Undibacterium sp. 5I1: one gene and its partner. The protein of the gene in region 2 binds, or shares a complex with, the protein of the main gene of each other region. Links are inferred from orthologs where the notes say so. Each region holds a gene or a part of one and is shown on either strand. Other genes may lie near its edges.

The links.
Region 1: the proteins of RGU72_RS20115 (region 2) and dapF are in contact, whole or in part, in a solved structure (PDB 5YGU), measured with the Escherichia coli proteins. The link is inferred for Undibacterium sp. 5I1 from one-to-one orthologs.

Annotation. Positions count from the first base shown.
Region 1 is NZ_JAVIWI010000001.1:3,983,381-3,989,414, forward strand. The notes cover bases 1,921-4,828. They hold dapF (diaminopimelate epimerase), read right to left. Parts: upstream 3,847-4,828; coding sequence 2,995-3,846; downstream 1,921-2,994. Other genes in these bases: RGU72_RS17455 (DUF484 family protein), read right to left, coding at 2,162-2,827; RGU72_RS17465 (methyl-accepting chemotaxis protein), read right to left, coding at 4,282-4,828. Also shown: RGU72_RS17445 (Fur family transcriptional regulator), read right to left, coding at 1-430; tyrosine recombinase XerC, read right to left, coding at 979-1,905; more of RGU72_RS17465, read right to left, coding at 4,829-5,919. UniProt on the Escherichia coli protein: Involved in the succinylase branch of the L-lysine biosynthesis and in the biosynthesis of the pentapeptide incorporated in the peptidoglycan moiety. Catalyzes the stereoinversion of LL-2,6-diaminopimelate (L,L-DAP) to meso-diaminopimelate (meso-DAP).
Region 2 is NZ_JAVIWI010000001.1:4,601,790-4,607,796, forward strand. The notes cover bases 972-3,852. They hold RGU72_RS20115 (RNA pyrophosphohydrolase), read right to left. Parts: upstream 2,787-3,852; coding sequence 2,157-2,786; downstream 972-2,156. Other genes in these bases: proB (glutamate 5-kinase), read left to right, coding at 972-1,102; RGU72_RS20110 (CNP1-like family protein), read right to left, coding at 1,591-2,136; RGU72_RS20120 (proline--tRNA ligase), read left to right, coding at 3,115-3,852. Also shown: more of proB, read left to right, coding at 1-971; more of RGU72_RS20120, read left to right, coding at 3,853-4,851; RGU72_RS20125 (lytic transglycosylase domain-containing protein), read left to right, coding at 5,017-5,577; RGU72_RS20130 (hypothetical protein), read left to right, coding at 5,636-6,007. UniProt on the Escherichia coli protein: Master regulator of 5'-end-dependent mRNA decay.

The DNA.
Region 1 (6,034 bases), 620 kb from region 2 along the record:
GCAGTGAGGGATGGTGATGTGCCTGATTGGTGCAATGCTGTTCTTCATCCAGGCAAAACACTTTGGCACAGCGAGTGCATTTGAAATGACCATGCTGATGTTGAATGCCGCTGGCAACCATGTGCGGCTGATGATCGCTCCCCGTGTTGTAGCGAAATATTCTGTCGTCACCGGCAATTTTATGCGCCAGACCGGCATCAGTCAGGCAATCCAAAGCGCGGTATAGCGTAACTCTGTCCATGTCGGGCAAGGCATCTTGCGCCTCTTGATGCGATAGCGCACGTCTGGTGTCTAGCAATACTGTCAATACACTCAGGCGCGCATCCGTCACGCGGATGGCGGCTTGGCGCAACATCGTTTCGGCCAGCGCACGACCTTGATCCGGTGGCATGCTGGCAGAAATTGGCTGGCTAGATGATGTGGATTTCATGGGCGGACTGATTGTGAAATGAGTGAGCTGAGTGTGCGGGTCAAATCTCGATTGAAATAGATGTCAGAAACGCGATGCCAGATTATGCCTGAAAATGCAATTCAGTTGCAAATATGGAGATGTAAAGCTGGATGAAATTTTGGTTTTGCTAAGTGGAGTAGTCGCTATCTAATTACATTACAGCTTACGCAAAAACTAAAACCTCTCACCACAGAGGCACAGAGACACAAAGACACAGAGGAATAACAAAGAAAGAGAAAGGCAGGTTTTCGTTGTGCTCCTGATTTTCTCGGTGTCTCTGCGCCACTGTGGTGAGGGGTCTTGATGTTTATATCCAGCCATCTGGTCCTATGTGAACGGCCACAAGTTGCTTTTCGTTTTTTTGCGTAAGCTTTATGGATAATAAAATATACTCCTATTCAGTATATTTTATTGTCCATATATTCCTTGGTCTTCAAGGGCTATTTATAAAAAATGATGGGGAGTATATTAATTTAATGAATGGCAAGCTAGTCAGCGAGGGCTAAATAATAACGGCTAAATGCCGCTTATTTTTTTGCCCGCGGATGTGCCTGATCATAAACTTTTGCCAGATGCTGGAAATCCAGCGAGGTGTAAATCTGAGTGGCGGCGATGGAACTATGGCCCAACATTTCTTGCACGGCTCGCAGGTCGCCGGAGGATTGCAGCACATGCGAGGCGAAAGAATGGCGCATGACGTGCGGGCTGACATCGGCTGGAATGCCCAAGGATTGTGCATGGGCTTTAATGCGTAATTGCACCAGCCGCACAGAAATCCGGCTACCGCGCTCGCTTAAAAATAGCGGATGCGGATCGGCTTTCAGCAGGGTAGGACGAATTGCCAGCCAGGTTTTGATTGCCTCCAGCGCCGGGCGACCGACTGGCACTATTCTTTGTTTATTGCCTTTACCGGTGACATGGACTTCTGCCTGCTGCATGTCTACCCAGCCTTGTGAGCTATGTTCTTTTTGATGAGATTGCAGAGCGTCTAGCGCCACCAGTTCTGACACCCTCAATCCACTGGAATAGAGTAATTCAAACATGGCACGGTTAGCCGCTTGCGTCGCCGTATCTGAGCGATGTTGCGATACCAGACGCACCGCATCATCGGTACCCAAGGCTTTTGGTAAGGATTTACTTTTTTTCGGTGGTTTGATGCCATCCACCGGATTGGCAATCATCGTAGTTTGCTCTGCCAGCCAGCGATAAAAGCCGCGCCAGCAAGACAGTTTGCGCGCAATCGAACGTGGATTTAAATCTTGCGCATGCAGTTGCGATGTAAAGCGCCGGATTTGATGATGCGATATGTCAGTCAAATCACTCTCACCGGCAAACTTGAGCAACTCGGCTAAATCTAGCCGGTAACTTTCCACCGAATGAGATGACAACTGCCGCTGCGACCGCAACATCTCCAGATAGTCTGTAATGCGGTTTTGTTGCGCTTCAGTGGACATGATGTTGCATTCTTAGTGAGCAGTTTTAAGATTAGGACTTACGCAAAAACGGATAGTTTTTTGTGGATATGCACATGTCACCAGAAAGCTAGGGATAAGACGTCAAGACCTCTCAACACAGAGGCACAGAGAAAGAGTAAATACCGAGAAAATCACGACAACAGCGAAAACCTGCCTTTCTCTTGCTTTGTTGTTCCTCTGTATCTCTGCGCCTCTGTGGTCAGGGGTTTTGGTTTTTTCGTCAGTCCTAAACTAATTAATCAATCAGACAGCTCAGTGCAGCGCTGCTGGTATCGGCAATTTTGACTAAAAAATCGGTCGCCATTTCTTTGGTAAAACGAGCTGGGTCGGGAGAGCCAAGTACCAGCAAGCCAAAGGTATTCGGTGATCCGGCTCCTAGCGAAATCCGTAAAGGCAGCATCGCGACGGATGCAATTTTCTCATCTGTTTCTATCCAGGTTGATGCTTCAAAATCCAAATTTTTTCCGCAGAAAGGTGTGCTCAAGCCTTTTGAAAATAATTGAGCATCCTCACTGACCTCTTTGGCAAACCAAGTATGCGAAAAGTCTTCAGCGACTTGCCATAAGCGCAGCGTTGCGTAGGGCAAAGAGAAAATATCTTGCAAGCCTTGTGTCAGCACATACGGGAGTTCGACGTCGTTACGCGCCAATAGTAAAGAGCGCGTCCATGTCTGAAACTTGGACGTGATCGCATCGTTTTCTTGAGCGATGCGCATTAACTCTGCCATGCGCAATTCAAGCACTTTATATTTTTCACGCACGACTTCCATTTGCCGCTCTTGCAGCGAGATGGTGCGCCCGAGTACCGGGCTGGTCAGTTTAACGCTGGACAGAAGCTCGGCATGCTCTTCAAAAAAGTGCGGATGGCTGATGAGGTAGGTGGCAATGTCGGTGGAGTTCATGCTTAAAACTTTATAAATGTTCGGTAGCGAATTTGCATAATTTTATGCAAAAAATGATGCAAAGATGACTGCAGGGTTTTGGTGGTACTGACTGCCGCAACTACATTGGTAAATACGTTCGCAACTACATTGGCAACTACCTTACAACTCAATGCTATGTGCATGTCTTAAATATCAATTTCACCTTCGTACACAGTGACTGCCGGACCGCTTAAAAATACTGGCTGGCCTTCACCTTGCCAGGCAATTGACAGCTCGCCGCCCTGCATACTGACACGGACAGGCGATGTCAGCAAACCACGGCGTATACCAGCGACTGCTGCCGCGCAGGCACCAGTGCCGCAGGCCAGAGTCTCGCCAGCGCCGCGCTCAAATACGCGCAGACGAATATGCTGGGCATCTAGCACTTGCATAAAACCAGCATTCACCCGTTTAGGGAAGCGCGGGTGATGCTCAATCACGGGGCCGTCAAGAGCGACCGCAGCGGTGCCAGTATCGTCCACCACTTGCACTGCATGCGGATTGCCCATAGAGACGACTGAGAACAGCGCTGCTTTGCCATTGATCAATAAAGGCCAGAGTGAGTCGTGTCCTTGGGGTATCGCGTTCAGTCCGGCGGCATCAAATGGTACGGCAACTGTATCAAGTATCGGTGCGCCCATGTTGACGGTAATACGACCGTCAGCCTCTAAGCGCGGCTCAATAATGCCCGACATGGTTTCTACTTTGATGGCAGAGTTAGAGGTCAGTTTTTTGTCGATCACAAAACGCACAAAAGCGCGTGAGCCATTGCCGCATTGCTCGACTTCGCCGCCATCAGCGTTATAAATACGGTAACGGAAATCAATCCCTGCGGTGTCAGAGCGTTCGACTACTAGGATTTGATCGGCACCAACACCAAAGCGGCGATCAGCCAGCAATTTCCACTGCGCTGGCGTAAAAGAAATAGCTTGATTGATGGCGTCAATCACAACAAAGTCGTTACCTGCGCCATGCATTTTGGTGAATTTGAGTTTCATCGTTTTATTATAACTTGCTTGATGTTGGTTCTAGCGCTGATGCAGGGATTTGCTGCTGCCACTTTAGCCGTGACTCGCCCATCAACCGCAGTGCAAAGGGACAATTTCTGCGTCTGATATTGGTCTGTGTTGGTCTGATATTGGGCTTAAATATTTGGCTGCAGTGATTAACATGAATCAGCATACTCCATATTAGTATATATAGAGTGTCCATGAGTTAATTGGTCTTTATGCCATAAATAGAAAAAAATGAGGGGAGTATGTTGACTGGCGTAAATCTTTTATAAATTGCCGATGGATATTCTTGATCAAGTTTCATAACATGGCAGCAACATTTTTAACGCTGATGCACGAGATTTTTCCCGGCATAAGTTAGCCAAATCAGTGATCGCTACTGATGCAGTCGCCAGCAATCTAAGGTAATTTCAGGCAATCTTAGACAATTTTATACACGCCGCAACCTAGTACGACATCTTTGGAAACCGGCACGATGTACGATGTTTTCGTATCCACATTCTTTGTATTCGGGTTCAAAATCGTGTAATCAACCCAGCCGCCGCTGCGCGGGATTGCGAAGGCGTCAGCAACTAATTTGCGACCATCCAATCCGGTGACTTGTAGCAGATTGACTTGTAATTTAGACGAATTCCCGGCAAAGGCTATGTATTGGCCGCTACGGTCAAAGGCAAATACGTACATGTCGCGGTCGGCAAATTGGTGATTTTTATCGGCGGTAATGAGCTGCAGCGCAGCCTTACCGCTGTTTTGGTAAAGCGCCACCGCCTTTTTAACCAAGGCATATGCTTCATCTGCCGTGCCTTGCCGCAGTTTGAATGAGGACACCGCTTTCGATAAGGCGGTAGCCCGATCTTCCAGATTGATGGACGCATTTTTGGCTTCTTCTGCCATCTGACCATTACTTTGGGTGATCTCATCCAGATGGCGTATCGCCTCTGAGATTTGTGCCAAGCCATTGCTTTGTTCTTCTGAAGCGGTAGAAATGGAGTTGATATTGCCTGCCAGATTACGGATGCCATCCACAATATCGGCCAGCGTGGTGTTGACCTCGTTAATCTGCGAGACACCGGTTTTAACCCGATTGACGGAATCATCAATCAGCAATTTGATCTCTTTGGCCGAGCCTGCACTGCGTTGCGCCAGATTGCGCACTTCGGCCGCGACTACCGCAAAGCCACGCCCTTGTTCGCCTGCGCGTGCCGCCTCAACCGCCGCGTTAAGAGCGAGAATATTGGTCTGGAAGGCGATGGTATCAATCAGGCTGACGATTTCTTGCATCTTCAACGCACTGGTTTGGATGCCATTCATAGATTCGACCGCTGCGCTCATGGTGCTGCTACCCGATTCTGCAATCAGACGGACATTGGCGGCAAGAGTATCCACCGATCTGGCGCTGGCGGCATTTTTTTGTACGGTTTCTGCCAGGTCTTCTACGCTGGCAGAGGTTTGTTCCAAGCTGGATGCCTGCTGCTCCGTGCGAGTGGATAAGTCGCTGATGCCAGTCGCCAGTTGATGACCCAGTTGGGACACCATGCTGGAATTGGTTCTTACATTAGCGACCAGTGCCGACAAGTTGTAATTCATCGTCTCTAAAGTTTGCCCCGTGGTGGCTAACTCATCTTTTCCAATGACGATCACTTGTGTCGTCAGATCGCCCGAGGCACCTGATTTGGCGGCGAGGGTGACGGCAGCTAATCCCTGCAAAAACGAATGATAAAAGCCATAAAACAAATACGCGACCAGTGACAACAGGATCAGCGCGATTACGGCAGCGGCGTTACGTTTAAAGCGCAAGTTCTCTGTGCGCTCAAGTATGTTGGTCGCTTTGTTCTGTTCGATCTGGCTGGTTTGAATAGCTCGTGAGGCGACTTGGCTATCTGCCACTACGCTTTGAAGTTCTTGCTGATAATTAGAAATGATATTGACGCTCAGAAGCAACATCGGCAATACAAATATAGCTGCCATACACAATAATTTGGCGCGCAAACTGAACTTGCCCATGATCAGGCTAGACGGAGCCATAAAGCGACTGACAAGCTGTTGGAGAGTTGCCATGCTGTCCTCTTTAAAAGGTTGTAGTGTGAGCTAATTCGTTTCAATGATTTTCTTGCGGTCAATCCAGTTCAAAATCATTGTCGCAGATTTTTAAGCTGATTTAATCGATTCCCGT
Region 2 (6,007 bases):
GCAAGCCAAGCGGCTTATCATCAAAGTTGGTTCTTCTCTAGTGACCAACGATGGTAAGGGGCTAGACCATCAAGCGATACAAAAGTGGGCCGCGCAAATTGCAGAATTGCGACAGATGGGCAAAGAGGTTGTGCTGGTTAGTTCCGGTGCGATTGCTGAAGGTCGTCAGCGCCTAGGATTTGATAAGCGCCCGACCGGCATTCACGAATTACAAGCCTGTGCCGCAGTCGGCCAGATGGGGCTCGCGCAAATTTATGAAAGTAGTTTTCGCGCACATGGTATAGGCACCGCTCAGATTCTGCTGACCCACGCCGACTTGGCGGACCGCGAACGTTATCTGAATGCGCGCTCTACCTTATTTACGCTGCTGCGTTTTGGCATCGTCTCGATCATTAATGAAAACGATACGGTCGTCACTGATGAAATCAAGTTTGGTGACAACGACACTTTGGGCGCATTGGTAGCGAATTTGATTGAAGGTGACGCGCTGATTATTCTGACAGATCAAAAAGGTTTGTACACTGCCGATCCGCGCAAACATCCCGATGCGCAATTTGTGCATGAAGCTAAAGCGGGCGATCCCGCATTGGAGGCCATGGCTGGCGGCGCTGGTTCCAGCTTAGGAAGCGGCGGTATGCTGACTAAAATCCTGGCAGCCAAACGCGGCGCTAGTTCTGGTGCGCATACGGTGATTGCCTGGGGACGTGAAGAGAATGTTCTGATTCGTCTGGCACAGGGCGAGGCGATTGGTACGCAATTAATTTCTCAGATGGCACCGTTGGCAGCGCGTAAGCAATGGATGGCAGATCATTTGCAAACCGCCGGACAATTGATATTAGACGCTGGCGCAGTTCAAAAATTGAGCCGCGAAGGTAAATCTTTGTTGCCTATCGGCGTGTTGGATGTCAAAGGTGAGTTTGGTCGAGGTGCCGTAGTCACTTGTTATAACGAAGCAGGGCAGGCAATTGCCCGCGGACTCAGCAATTACACCAGCACAGAAGCGCGCCGGATTAAGCGCCACCCGTCCACCGAGATTGCACAAATTCTTGGCTTTGTGGAAGAGCCAGAATTGATCCATAGAGACAACATGGTGTTGCTTTAACCAAGATTTTCCATTAGGCGCACCAGAGGTGCTATCTGAATGCTGGCGGCGCATTTTCGGTCATTTTTGGCGTTCTTCGTTGCTCATGGCTGGTGATGAGCGCCTTATTTACGACAAACTCACATCAAAACTGCCTCGAAAAGTCCATCCGTCATCAACTCAAATCCTAATGGAAAATCTCGGTTTAATCTGGTTTCAGCTGAAAGCGAATCAAGTAAAACGAAGATGTGGATGTTAGTAGGTTGCTGGCGCTATTTCTTCGGATACTTAAAATGAAATGAAAAAAATGAGGGGGCGTATTAATATACTCCCCCTCATTTTGTTAAAAATTGCTCTATTGTCCAATGATTCTCTGGGCAATTAAATATACTACTGATGAGTATATTTAATTGTTCTGATTATCGTCATCTCAAAAAATGCTAGAGCTGTATGTAATTAATGGTTATCCGTTGCGGCTACAAAGCCACTGCAAAGTTGACTTCAAGGAGTTAAAGCGGTTTCAGTGGTTGCCGTTTTTTCAGCCGTTCTAGCATTGCCGGTGCTTTTCCTGCGATGGTATTGCCCTCGCAAAAATAATCCGTGAATAAAGTCGAATGTTGTTTGTTCGCTGCTAATGCTTGAATGCTATCCCACTGATTGCGGCGAGAACGTGACCAACTGCCATCTGCGCGCCCGAATGCGTACAGTTTTTTCTCGTATGTGCTGCAGCGAATTCCCTCGTAACTGACATTCTTCGCACCAGAACTGCTGATCGATACCAGTGTGTACCTGACGATCCCATCGCTAGTAATCGTCAGCGATTTAGCATCGACAGAAAATGCCTGATTATCACTGTTATAAAACGGCAGCAGATTCGTGGCCTGAGGCGCTTCAGGAAGTTGCAAGGCAACTTCTTTCCACTCCTTCTCCGCATCCTCGTCGTCCATGGGTTGCGCATGCAAAGGTGCAAGCAAGCTAGCCATCAATATCAAACCTAACATCGAGTTTTTGATCATAGTGCGTGAAGTTATTTTTCGCGTCGTTGTTTGTGTCATCTTTTGCGCCATCATCATAGTCACTCAGGTTTATCTTGCGCAGCAGGTAGCTCTACTATTGCCGGAGCGATCTTGATCTCGATTTCGATCTCACTTTTGTCTGCGTCTGAAACGGTATCTAACCCGGCTTGTAGCTTGGCGGGACCATTAGCCTGGCGCGCAGTTCCCAAGCGCTCAGTACGATGGACAAAGCGCGACAATTCCTGCAGAGCCAATTGATAAACACCCCGTTTAAATTCAATCACTACGTCCAGCGGCACCCAATACTCGTGCCAGCGCCAGGCATCAAACTCAGGATGATTGCTGGCACGCAGATTAACGTCACAATCGCGCCCCAGCATCCGTAGCAAAAACCATATTTGTTTTTGCCCACGGTAATGTCCACGGATTTCACGTTTGATGAAATGATCGGGCACCTCATAGCGCAGCCAGTCGCGGGTGCGACCGATGACTTTGACATGCTCAGGCAACAAACCGGTCTCTTCTTCCAGCTCGCGAAACATCGCTTGCTCGGGTGATTCTCCGTATTTGATACCGCCTTGCGGAAACTGCCAGGAGTGCTCTCGCACCCGTTTGCCCCACCAAACTTCGTTGTTGGCGTTGAGCAATATAATGCCTACGTTAGGCCGGAAGCCTTCACGATCTAGCATGATCTTACCTCGAAACTTTCTGCCACTAAACGTTCTGTTACCCCAATTTGTCATTGGAATTGTTATGACACCAATCAACAAAGTGCTTGTAAATACACAGAAAAAATTGGCCGTTTTGATTTTATAAAAACGTCATTTTTTTCACTTCAAGTCGTCACTCTGTCGATATCACGTCGATGTCATATCGATCTAACGCTGATTTCAGGTTTATTTCACACCTATCAAGCGTTTTTCCATCATCAAATTGGTAAACAGTGGGCGCATTAGTCAGCTAATCCTTTAAAATTGAGTCGATTATAACCCTCAATTTTTGAAAAGAATCATTGTCATGCGCGCTACACGATTTTTTATTTCCACTTTAAAAGAAGCTCCTGCCGATGCTGAAATCGTCAGCCATAAACTGATGATGCGTGCCGGGATGATTAAACGTCTTGGTTCCGGTATTTATAACTATATGCCGATGGGTTTGCGTGTGATCCGCAAAGTCGAAGCGATCGTCCGCGAAGAGATGAATCGTGCCGGTGCGATTGAAATGTTAATGCCCGTGGTGCAACCTGCAGAGCTGTGGCAAGAGACTGGCCGTTGGGACAAAATGGGGCCGGAGCTGATGCGCGTCAAAGACCGGCACGGTCGTGACTTCGTAATCCAGCCAACGTCGGAGGAAGTAATGACGGACGTTGCCCGCGCTGACATCAAATCCTATCGCCAGCTGCCGCTGAATTTTTATCATATCCAAACCAAGTTTCGTGATGAACGTCGCCCCCGTTTTGGTTTGATGCGTGGTCGTGAATTTACGATGAAAGACGCCTACTCTTTTGATCGTGATGTCGAAGGCATGAAAAAATCCTATCAAGCGATGTATGACGCTTATGTCAGAGTATTCAACCGCTTTGGCTTAGAGTTCCGCGCCGTGGCTGCGGATAACGGCGCGATTGGCGGCTCTGGCTCGCATGAATTTCACGTTATTGCAGAGACCGGCGAAGATGCTTTGGTGTATTGCCCGACCTCCGATTACGCAGCGAATATGGAAGCTGCCGAGGCCGTATCTTTGTTCTCGCAACGTCAGGCTGCAACACAAGTCCTGACTAAAACGGCGACACCAGGCAAGGCCAAGTGTGAAGACGTAGCAGCTCTGTTGAATATCCCGCTGGAGCGCACAGTTAAATCGATTGTGCTGACAGTCGAGACAGAAGAAAAAGAAAAAATCACTAAACAAGTCTGGCTCTTATTATTGCGCGGCGATCATGATTTGAATGAAATCAAAGCTAATAAAGTCGCCGGTTTAGCCAATTATCGCTTTGCCACAGAAGATGAAATTGTGGAGCATTTCGGAACCAAGCCAGGCTATCTCGGACCTATCAACACTAAATTACCCGTCAACATTGTGGCAGATCGTACCGTCGCCATGATGGGGGATTTTGTGTGTGGCGCGAATGAAGAAGACTTCCATTACACCGGCGTGAATTGGGAACGTGATTTGTCAGAGTCTTTGGTCGCGGATTTGCGTAACGTAGTTGCTGGCGACCCCTCTCCAGATGGTAAAGGTGTATTAGCGATCCAGCGCGGGATTGAAGTTGGTCATGTGTTCCAACTAGGTACGCGTTATTCGCAAGATATGAAAGCCACTTTCTTAGATGAAAACGGCAAACCGCAGTTTTTACAAATGGGTTCTTACGGCATCGGCGTGACCCGGATTTTGGGTGCAGCGATTGAGCAAAATTTTGATGAAAAAGGCATAGTCTGGCCGTTGGCACTGGCACCTTTTGAAGTCGTACTTTGCCCGATGGGTATGGATAAAAGTGAAGCCGTCAAAGCAGAAGCAGAAAAGCTATACCAAGCTTTGCTGGATGCAGGCGTTGATGTTATGTTTGATGACCGCGGCGAGCGCCCGGGTGCGATGTTCGCTGATTGGGAGTTGATCGGCGTGCCGCTCCGTGTCGTGATTGGTGACCGTGGTCTGAAAGAAGGCAAGCTGGAATATAAAGGTCGTCGGGATGCAGAGGCGATCGAATTACCTGTTGCCGAGATGCTTGCGTTTATCCAATCTAAGATTCAAGGGAAATAAGATATTAGGATGGAGTATTTTATAAGGTCCATATCTTTCCTGCTTAATAAGCCAGTTTTTAATGATACTCCTGTAAAAATCGGTAATTTTCATAGAAAATCTGGTTTCTTGAGTCGCTTGCTTAGTGCGTTTGGTCTGTGTGCTTTTCTGGTTGCCGGTCCGGCAATGGCTGGTAATCAGAAAGAAGAAGCGATGGCAGATTCGGTACGGCTGGCTTTGTCCAAAGCCGTTACCGATTCGCGCCCGCCCAAACCCAGTTTCGACAATATCAATGAGCGCATCGATTATTTGCTGTGGTTGGGCGAGATGTCCGACCGCCTTAAGCGCAGGATTCCTGACGCGAAGACAAGGCAAGAATTGCTGGAAGCGATATGGTACGAATCCAAACGAGCAGGGCTAGAACCGGCGATGGTGTTAGGACTGATCCAGGTCGAATCCGCTTTTCGTAAATACGCGACATCGGTGGTCGGCGCCCGCGGCTTTATGCAGGTCATGCCGTTTTGGTCGAAGACGATTGGTGACGGTGACGCACAAAAGCTATTCCAGATGCAAACCAATCTACGCTATGGTTGCTCGATTCTCCGCTTGTATATTGATATGGAAGCAGGCAATTTATATCTTGCTTTAGGGCGCTATAACGGTAGCCGTGGACGCCCGGAATATCCGAATGCGGTATTAGCTAATTGGAAGAATTGGGAGTACAAAAAAGACGCAACTAAAAACTAAAAAAGAAGTCAGACAAGTATGGAGCTGGAATAAAAATGGACTAAAAAAAGGTGAAGCATTGCGTTTAAATGAAAAAAATCCGGTACGCTGGACGTGGTTTTTAGTCATTATCGGAGTGCATATTGCCTTTCTCTTTTTGTGGCCAAAAGCAGAACCACGGCATGAAAAAAAGCCAGCATTGACGGAGCTGGTAATTCAATTACTGCTCCAGCCCACATCTCTTCCGCCCTTAAATCAACTACCACCGGTAGCGAATTCCCGCCAGATTAAGCCGATATTACCGATTGACCCAAAAAATAATCCATCTAAAAAAGATTTAGCGAAGCCATCAGCATCGCAAAATATTTCTATACCGATCACAGACGAAAGTCTGGCGAATACGCCGATTGCGCCGATTACGTCGACTACTAATCCGGCGATCAGCTCAGAG